One region of the Amorphus sp. MBR-141 genome, then DNA from elsewhere that is predicted to be linked to it. Evidence: riboswitches for the same ligand, from Rfam matches in the RefSeq annotation. Region 1 holds a riboswitch; the other holds the start of a gene.
The links. Region 1 has a riboswitch for cobalamin ahead of ACSSVZ_RS16105 (TonB-dependent receptor plug domain-containing protein). Riboswitches for the same ligand answer to the same signal wherever they lie in the genome.

Region 1 (4,645 bases):
CGCCGTAGGGCAGCGTCTTGGCGCTCATGACCGCCGCCCCCCTGCCCGTCCGGCCGCGTCCGTCAGGATCGACAGCGCCCGCACGATTTCGGGGCCGGCACAGGTCCACAGCTTCGGCGACAGGCGGACGATCACCGGCCTGCCGGGGAGCTTGCGGAGCGCCGGATGGTGCAGCACCTCGAACGCCCGCGCCGGCGACGTTTCGTCGGCGTTGACGATGAGCACGTCGGGCGCGAGCGCCATCAGCCGCTCCAGCGGGAGGTGGCGGTAGGCGCCGAGATCCTGCTCCGCCCCGAGGTTGCGCAGGCCCGCCGCCTCGATGATCGCGTGGACCAGCGACCCCTCCCCCACCGTGAACCCGTTGGGGGCGAACACGACCGCCGTCGGGGCATCGCCCGCCGGCGGCCCTTCGCGCCCGCCGAAGGCGGCCTCGATCTCCGCGATCATCGCATCGGCGCGCGCCGGATTGCCGAAGATGGCGCCCAGCGCCCCGATCTGGCTCTCCACCTCCGGCAGCGTCGCCGGCACGTCGAGTTCGACCACCGGCGCGCCGACGCGGCGCAGGAGATCCACCGCGGCGCGCGTCGTGGAGCGGCCGGCCAGGATCAGATCCGGATCGAGGCGGAGGACTTCTTCGGCCCGGCCGTGGTTGGCCGGGTGGAGCCGGGCCTCCGCCGCCACCGTCGACTGGTCCGGATCCTGGGAGAGGTACGTCACCGACGCGACCTGGTCGGGATCGGCGAGCCGCAGCAGCAGTTCGTCGGCGCACAGATTCATCGAGACGACGCGCGCCGGCGCCGCCGGTGGCCCGTCGGCCGCCGCCGGTCGCGGGCCCGCCGCGGCCGCGAAAGCGACGGTGACGGCCGCGCCGAGCGCGGCCGCCGCATGTCGGCGCATCGGCGCCATCAGAAGGTCAGCTTCACGCCAGCATAGGCGGCGATCCCCTCCGTCCCGTACCCCCACACCTCGTAGTAGTCTTCGTCGAGCAGGTTATCCACCCGCCCGTAGATCTGCGTATGGGGGTTGATGTCGTAGGACGCCGCCAGGTTGACGAGGGTGTAGGCGTCGAGGTCGATGACGGTCTTCTGCGTGTAGGAGGCGTTGTAGACCCAGTCGGTCTGGGCGCCGTTGTAGTCGATGCCGAGGTTGACGTTGGCCCGGCCGTCCAGGAACCGGTAGTTGATGTCGAGGCTGGCGACGTTGCGCGGCCGACGCACCAGCTCCGCGCCCGTGGAATCCCGGCCGTCGGTGTAGGTGTACGACGCCCGCACCGTCAGCGGGTCGATGGGCGTGACCGTCAGGCCGACCTCCACGCCGTCGATCTCGGAGGTGCCCGGCATGTTGATCGAGGTCTGGCCGGAGCCGGTGATCAGGTCGGAGATGCGCTGGTTGAAGTAGGTCGCGTCCGCCACCGCCGTGCCGCCGAAGAGCTCCTGGTCGACACCCACGTCCCACCCGGTCGCCTGCTCGGGCTTCAGGTCCGGGTTGCCCCGATAGGTGTTGGTGTAGCCGTAGAGTTCGAACATCGTCGGGTTCTTCACGCCGGTGCCGAACGAGCCGCGCAGCTTGGTGCCGGTCCGGTCGATGCGGTAGGCCGCCGTCGCGCGGGCGGTGGTGGCGTCCTCGAAGAGCTCGTTGAAATCCTGCCGGACGCTGCCGGTGAGCGTCAGCGCGTCGAACACCTCCAGCTGATACTCGCCGACGAGGCCGGTCGAATGGATCGAGCGGTCGAACGATGCATAGGCGCTGTCGGAGGTCACCGTGTCCTCCTCGTCCTGCACGGCGACCGTGAGCACGTGCTCGGCGTCGGCGATCTCCGGCGTCTCGAAGAAGAAGGTCGACTGGTAGTCGAGCCGGCGCTTCTTGCCCTGGTAGATGCTGGTGACGGTCGTCGGATCGAGATCGCGGTACTTGGTCTTCTGGTCGGTGTAGGTGATCCCGGCCGTCTGCTGCCAGCGCCGCTCGAACAGGCTGAGGCGCGCCTGCAGGCGGCCGTAGAGGTCTTCTCCGACCGAATCCTGCAGCGCGTCGACCGGACCCGTGTGGCCGTAGGCCGGCAGGAAGGCCTCGCTGTCGAGATCGGCCTTGGTGCCGGTGTAGCGGACGACCCCGGTGACGTCGACGAGCTCGTTCGGCGAGACGGTGCCCTTGGCGAAGACGGTGCCGTTGCGATAGCCGTCCTTCTCGGTGTTGCCGAGATCGGAACTGGCCGCCGAGATCCCGTCGGTCTTGAACCCCATCGCGCTGGCGATGAAGTTTGCATGCTCGTTGGCGCCGCTCACCGAGGCGCTGCCGTTGACCGTGCCGAACGAGCCGCCCTCCAGCCGGGCCGAGACCTGGGTGCCGGGCTGCCCGGTGCGGGTGATGATGTTGATGACGCCGCCCACCGCGTCGGAGCCGTAGAGCGCGCTCTGGGGCCCGCGCAGCACCTCGATGCGCTCGATGTCGTCGGCAAGCAGGCTGGAAAAGTCGAATTCGGACCCGAACGCCGGATCGTTCACCGGAATGCCGTCGATGAAGACCTTGGTCTGGTTGCCCTCCGACCCGCGGATGCGGACCTGGGTCAGCTGCCCCGCCGGCCCCGTCCGGTTGACGGCGAGCCCCGGCACCTGGCGCAACGCATCGGTGACGAAGCGGATCTTCTGCTGCCGCAGGTCCGCGCCGGTGATCACCGTGATGGCGCTGCCGACCTTGTCGCGTGCGGTCGGAGCCAGGTTGGCGGTCACCGAGATCTCGGGAAGCGCCACCACGGCGGCGTCGCCCAGGTCGGCGTCCTGGGCATGGGCGGCAAGCGGAAGCGACAGTGACAGCGGGCAGAGAACGGCGGCAAACGCCGCGGCATGGCGAACGGCATCGGGCCGTCCACGGATGGACGTCGGGAAGAAGGTCATGTGGCAGTCCTCGAGCGGCACGCGGCCGGATGGCACGTCACCGCGATCGAGGCGGCTCCATGGGAGGACCATGGAGACCGTACCCATCGAGACACCCCGCCCGATGCGACCGCGCGTGACCACGGATGACGGCAGGTCTCCTGACTCGCGGGTCCTCGTCGCTCCGCTGCCTTCCCAGGGCCGGACCGGCTCCAGTGGCATTCGCGCGGATGACTCGCCGCTCACAGTTGCGGGGGCAGTCGCGGATTCGGCGCGCAGGCGCGCCTCACCGTGTTCCCTATTGAGCCCTTGCGGGCACCGTCGACCGTCAGGGATAGTGGCTGGCGGATCGGAGTCAAGCCGCGCGCAGGCAGGCTTGCTTTTCAACGCCTTGGCCCCGCCGCGGCGGCCCTCGCCCGACCCTCGGGCCACGTCCGTCCGGGCCGTTCTTTCGCGATTCCCGCCAGCACCAGGCCGCCTCCGCGGGCCCCGACCGCGCCATGGGCCGCCCCGTTCCCGGCCACGCCGGCGCGCCCATGTCGCCGGTCGTCCATGCGACGTCGCTTTTGCGCGCGCCCCGCCTTGCGCGCCGGGCGATGGTGGCCGGGTTCAGGGTGCCCGGTCCTCGCTTGGAAGGCCGGGAGAATTGGGAATCCGGTGAAAATCCGGAGCTGCCCCCGCAACGGTCAAGGGAGTCAACGTCGCGACAGGGAGTTCCACTGGGCAGATGCCTGGGAAGGAATCGCGACGGTCCTCGAAGAGACGCTCCTTCAGCCCGGAAACCAGCCCCGAACGGTGACACGTCCCGACTGATCGCGGTGGGCGATCGGGTCCTTGCCTTGCGGAAGCATCGTCTCTCCGCGCGGGCCGGTTCCCTTCCGTCCGCGCCGCGCTCTGCGGGCCCAGCCGAGGATGGACGGGGACATGGGTTCACGCGACGACATCTTGAACCGGATCGCGGCGCGCCGCCCGGGCTACAGCCTCGATCAGCCCTTCTACACCGATCCGGACTGGTTCGCCGCCGACCTCCAGCACGTCTGGTACCGCGAGTGGCTGTTCGTCGGCCACGCGTGCGAGCTCGCCCGTCCCGGCGCCTTCTTCACGCTGCAGGTGGGCGACTATCCGGTGATCGTCGTGCGCGACCGCGAGGGGCGCATCCGTGCCTTCCACAACGCCTGCCGCCACCGCGGCTCGCGCATCTGTTCCGCCGCCAGGGGCACTTCGGCGCGGCTCGTCTGCCCCTACCACCAGTGGACCTACGACCTCGACGGCCGCCTCGTCTTCGCCCGCCAGATGGGCGACGGCTTCGATCCCGCCGCCTTCGGCCTCAAGCCGGTCGCCTGCGAGGCCGTCGCCGGCTACGTGTTCCTGTCGCTCGCCGACGCGCCGGCCGACTTCGCCCCCACCCGGGCGCTGATCGAGCCCTACCTCGCGCCGCACCGCCTGCAGGACGCGAAGGTCGCCTTCGAGACGACCATCGTGGAGAAGGGCAACTGGAAGCTCGTCTGGGAGAACAACCGCGAGTGCTACCACTGCTCGGCCAACCATCCCGAGCTCTGCAAGACCTACCCGGAAGCGCCGGGCGTCACCGGCGTCGCCGGGGCGATGGACGACCCGGAGATCGCCGCCCACTGGGCCGCCTGCGAGGCCCGCGGCCTGCCCGCCGCCTTCCGCATGGCCGAGGGCGGCGCCAGCCGCATCACCCGCATGCCGCTCCTCGGCGAGGCGGTCAGCTACACCCTGTCCGGCCGCGCCGCGGTGAAGCGGCCCCTTTC
Region 2 (4,645 bases), on a different contig from region 1:
CTCAATTGAAACGAAACGTTGCGCAGGATCGCCCTGCCCTGCACCGTGACCGAAACGTTCTTGGCAGCGAGCGTCATCTGTTGCGTCCTCCACGTATCAGGATAATGGCAAAGGCGGGCGCGCCGACAAGGGCGGTGATGATACCGATCGGCAAGACCTGTCCCGGCACGATCACCCGCGAGATTACATCGGCGGCGATCAGAAAGACCGCGCCGCAAAGGGCCGAAGCCGGCACCAGCCTGTCATGCCGCGTTCCCACCACAAACCGCATGGCATGCGGGATCACCAGCCCGACAAACCCGATGGAGCCAACCTTCGAGACCATGACCCCGACCATCATGGCGGTGACGGCAATCAGCGTTCCGCGAACCTGGCGAACGTTTATTCCCAGCGAGGCCGCGCTATCGGCGCCGAAGGTGAAGGCGTCGAGCGCGCGGCGGTGCCATATACAGACCGCGCACCCCACAAGGGCGGCCAGCATCGTGGCGGGCACATCCTCCCAGCGAACGCCCGAAAGATTGCCCATCAGCCAGAACATGATGCCGCGCGCCTGCTCGGCATTGGCGGATTTGGCGATGATGAAGGCGGTCAGCGCGTTGAACATCTGCGATCCGGCGATCCCGGCAAGGATGATGGCAGCGGCGGCCTGCGTTGCACGTCCGCCGCCCGACCCGCCGGATACGGCATGGGCTAGAAGGACCACCGAACCAAACGCCATGAGCGCCCCCGCCAATGCCCCCAAGGACATGGAGATGACGCCGGCACCGATACCGGCCACGCTGACCAGCACCGCGCCGGTGGAGGCTCCGGCGGATAGTCCCATGAGATAGGGATCGGCGAGAGGATTGCGCAACAGCGCCTGCAGGACCACACCAGTCAGCGCCAACCCCGCGCCACAGGCCGCCGCTACGATGGCCCGGCTCAACCGGTAACTCCAGATGATACCTTCGTCGATCCGGTCAACCGCATAGCCTGCATCCCACAACCGGTTGGCAATGGTTTGCAGGACCACATCGAAGGCAATATTCGTCTCGCCGATGGCGGTGCCCGCAAGCAACGCCAGGAGCAGAATCAGCGGCGCAAGCCAGAGCCATGTTAGGCTCTGGCCCCGCGGCAGGGGTAGAGCATCGCCGCTCATTCCTGCCCCTTGATCGCTGCGATTGCCTCGGCAAGTTTTTCAATCCCGTCAACGAGGCGCAGGGAAGGGGCGATCTCCTGCGGATCGAGCGGGACGATACGATCATTCTCCACCGCGTCCATGAAGCGCGTAACGGGGTCCTCCCTGAGAAAGTCGCGCTTCACGTCGATTGCATCCAGCGGGTAGCGGCGGCGTGCCAGATCGGGGGCGATGATCATGGTCGGATTGGCGCGCGCGATGGTTTCCCAGCCAACCGTCGGCCAATCGTCGATGATGTCGACAACATTCGTGACGCCAAGCGTCCGCGCCATGTAGCCCTGCACGCCGTTTTGTCCAGCCACCCAGGGGTCGCTTTCCCGGGATGCGGAGGAGTACCAGAAGACAGCGGAAATCCCCTCGCCAACATCCGCGACGCGCGCCTTCGCGCCAGCTTCGCGCGCCTTGAGATCGGCGATCAATGCCGCACCGCGTTCGTTTCGATCGAAAATCCGCGCCAGATCGGCAACCCCGTGATAAACTTGGTCGAGAACAAACGGCTTGTAGCGCGCGCCCGCGCCGCCGCTCGCCCCGGGGCCGATATCCGTGCATTGGTCCGGCAGCACATAGACCTCGATACCGAGATCCGCGAACTGCTCGGGCGTGCCGATGCGGCCGTTCGGGCCAATGGAGTTGATCAGATCGGCAATGACCAGTTGCGGGCGCTTGGCCACGATGCTTTCGAAGCTTGGCTCATTGTCACCCAGCCGCTCGATCCCCGCATTGACATCAGCAAATTGCTCCCACACATCGCTGCGCCAAAGTGCAGTGCCCTTCACGACATCGGCAAGACCCAGAGAATAAAGCAACTCCGTTCCGCCCTGGCCGATGGAAACAACGCGATCCGGCGCGTTTTCAAATGTGATTTCCTGTCCGCAATTTTCAATCGTCAGCGGATATTGTGTCGGCTCTGCCTGTGCAGTGGAAGTGACCGCTCCCAGAATGAATGCGGAAATGATGTAGGTCTTCATGAGGGCTCTTCCTCCCCGTAACAAGTCAGGCGGAGACGTGGATTCCATTGACGGACTCCAGCCTTGTGGTCACTTTGCCTGGCTTGAAAGGAGATACTTCCAACCGCAGGCGGCGAAAGTCACCGCTGCGGGAACCCCGCCCGACTCCGCGCCCCGCGGTTCGGTGAGTGACACGCTTGCGGCAGGTCTCCTGACTTCGCGGGTCCTAGCCTTATGCGCCGCCTTCCCGACATTTCGTCAGTGGCTAATGGCGCAAAGACTCGCCGCTTACAGTTGCGGGGGCAGTCACGGATTTGGCGCCTGATGGCTACACCACACCGTGTTCCCTTTTAATCCCTCCCGCCGCGTGGGGCGGGACAGGAACCGAAGCTGGCCGAAAGTAAAACACGGAGTACAGGAGGCGTGTCAATCGCAAATGATTTTGTCGCAGGGCATTTATCCCGGTGACCTTACGACTTCTGTCTATATTCATGGTGCTTCCCCATTGCTGCTCATAATGAAAGCACAATCGACAAAAGCCAATCCACGTGCGGTTCATCGCATTCCAGCGTACATAAAAGCCATAAGCGTTCCCGGCGTTCTGGGCGAATCTCGTTCCGTGTGCCTCAAGCAGCGGAACGACGTTCATGACTCCCACAAAGCTCCTCATCGGTCAGATCGCGGTCGTCTTCGCCATAGTCATCCTGGGGGTGTGGACGGCGACACAGTGGTGCGCCGACATGTTGGGTTACCAGGCGCAGCTCGGTAGCCCGTGGTTTGTCCTGTTCGGCTGGCCGGTCTTTGAGCCGTGGAAGCTATTCGAGTGGTGGTATTTCTACGAGGCCTATGCGCCGGAGGTGTTCGACAAGGCCGGGATGCTGGCAGCGGGCAGCGGCTTCATGGGGTGTGCCGCCGCCATCGCCGGCTCCCTGTGGCGGGCGCGGCAGAGCCGGCTCGTCACCACTTACGGGTCGTCGCGCTGGGCCGTGAAGGGGGAGATCGAGAAAGCGGGACTGTTTCGTCCGGCGGGCGTGTTCCTCGGCCGGCTGAAGGACCAATACCTGCGCCATGACGGGCCGGAGCATGTCATGGCTTTTGCGCCGACGCGATCCGGCAAGGGCGTCGGCCTCGTCGTGCCGACGCTGCTGACCTGGACCGGCTCGGCGGTGATCCACGACATCAAGGGCGAGAATTGGCAGCTCACGGCCGGCTGGCGGTCGAAGTTCTCCCATTGCCTGCTGTTCAATCCGACCGACCCGCGCTCCGCCCGCTATAATCCATTGCTGGAGGTGCGCAAGGGGCCGGACGAGGTGCGCGACGTCCAGAACATCGCCGATATCCTGGTCGATCCCGAGGGCGCGCTCGAACGCCGGAACCATTGGGAAAAGACCAGTCACGCCTTGCTGGTCGGCGCCATCCTGCACGTGCTGTACGCCGAGGAGGAGAAGACGCTGGCGCGCGTCGCCACCTTTCTGTCTGATCCGCGCCGGTCCTTCGCCGCGACGCTGCGGCGCATGATGGCGACCAACCATCTCGGCACGCCGGAGAACCCGAGCGTCCATCCGGTCGTGGCCTCGGCCGCGCGTGAGGTGCTGAACAAGTCGGAGAACGAGCGCTCGGGTGTGCTCTCCACCGCCATGTCCTTCCTCGGCCTCTATCGCGACCCTACCGTCGCGGCGACGACCTCGGCCTGCGACTGGCGCATTGCCGATCTCATGGATGCCGAACATCCGGTCTCGCTCTATCTGGTCATTCCGCCCTCGGACATCTCCCGGACCAAGCCGCTGGTGCGGCTGGTCCTGAACCAGATCGGGCGGCGGTTGACCGAGCGGCTGGAAGGAGACCCGAAGAAGACCCGCAGGCATCAGCTCATAATGATGCTCGACGAGTTCCCGGCGCTGGGGCGGCTCGATTTCTTCGAAACGGCGCTCGCGTTCATGGCCGGGTATGGCATCCGCGCCTACCTCATTGCGCAGTCGCTCAATCAGATATCCAAGGCATATGGCGAGAACAACGCCATTCTCGACAACTGCCATGTGCGCGTCGCCTTTTCATCAAACGATGAGCGGACGGCGAAGCGCATCTCCGACGCCCTCGGCACGGCGACGGAACTCAGGGCGCAGCGCAACTATGCCGGCCACCGGCTGGCGCCGTGGCTGTCGCATGTCATGGTCAGCCGCCAGGAGACGGCGCGGCCGTTGCTTACGCCCGGCGAGGTGATGCAATTGCCGTCCGCGGACGAGCTGGTGCTGGTCTCCGGTCTGACGCCGATCCGGGCGAAGAAACTCCGCTATTACGAAGATCGGAACTTTACCCAGCGTGTTCTGCCGGCCCCACATCTTTCCGAAGGTGGCTACGAGGACAAACCGGCATCGCGCCCCGACGACTGGAGCGGCCAGGTGCGCGATACCGACGACCGCCTGATGCCTTCCGACGAAGACGGTACCCGGCACGGTTCTCTTGTCGAGGAAGGCGGGCTCCAGCAGCAACGCCACCCGGGCTTGGCGGAAGAAGAGGTCGC

Region 2: linked by a shared signal. The riboswitch ahead of ACSSVZ_RS27450 (ABC transporter substrate-binding protein) and the one ahead of ACSSVZ_RS16105 (TonB-dependent receptor plug domain-containing protein) in region 1 are both predicted to bind cobalamin.

What each region holds. Positions count from the first base shown of each region.
Region 1 covers NZ_JBRJGW010000011.1:155,617-160,261, forward strand. Annotated here, with positions in the region: gene ACSSVZ_RS16095 (FecCD family ABC transporter permease) at 1-28, opposite strand, end outside; gene ACSSVZ_RS16100 (ABC transporter substrate-binding protein) at 25-906, opposite strand; gene ACSSVZ_RS16105 (TonB-dependent receptor plug domain-containing protein) at 906-2,978, opposite strand; cobalamin riboswitch at 3,005-3,208, opposite strand; cobalamin riboswitch at 3,466-3,675, shown strand; gene ACSSVZ_RS16110 (aromatic ring-hydroxylating oxygenase subunit alpha) at 3,795-4,645, shown strand, end outside.
Region 2 covers NZ_JBRJGW010000056.1:1,890-6,534, reverse strand. Annotated here, with positions in the region: gene ACSSVZ_RS27460 (ABC transporter ATP-binding protein) at 1-77, opposite strand, end outside; gene ACSSVZ_RS27455 (FecCD family ABC transporter permease) at 74-1,138, opposite strand; gene ACSSVZ_RS27450 (ABC transporter substrate-binding protein) at 1,135-2,145, opposite strand; cobalamin riboswitch at 2,309-2,528, opposite strand; gene ACSSVZ_RS27445 (conjugal transfer protein TraG) at 2,772-4,645, shown strand, end outside.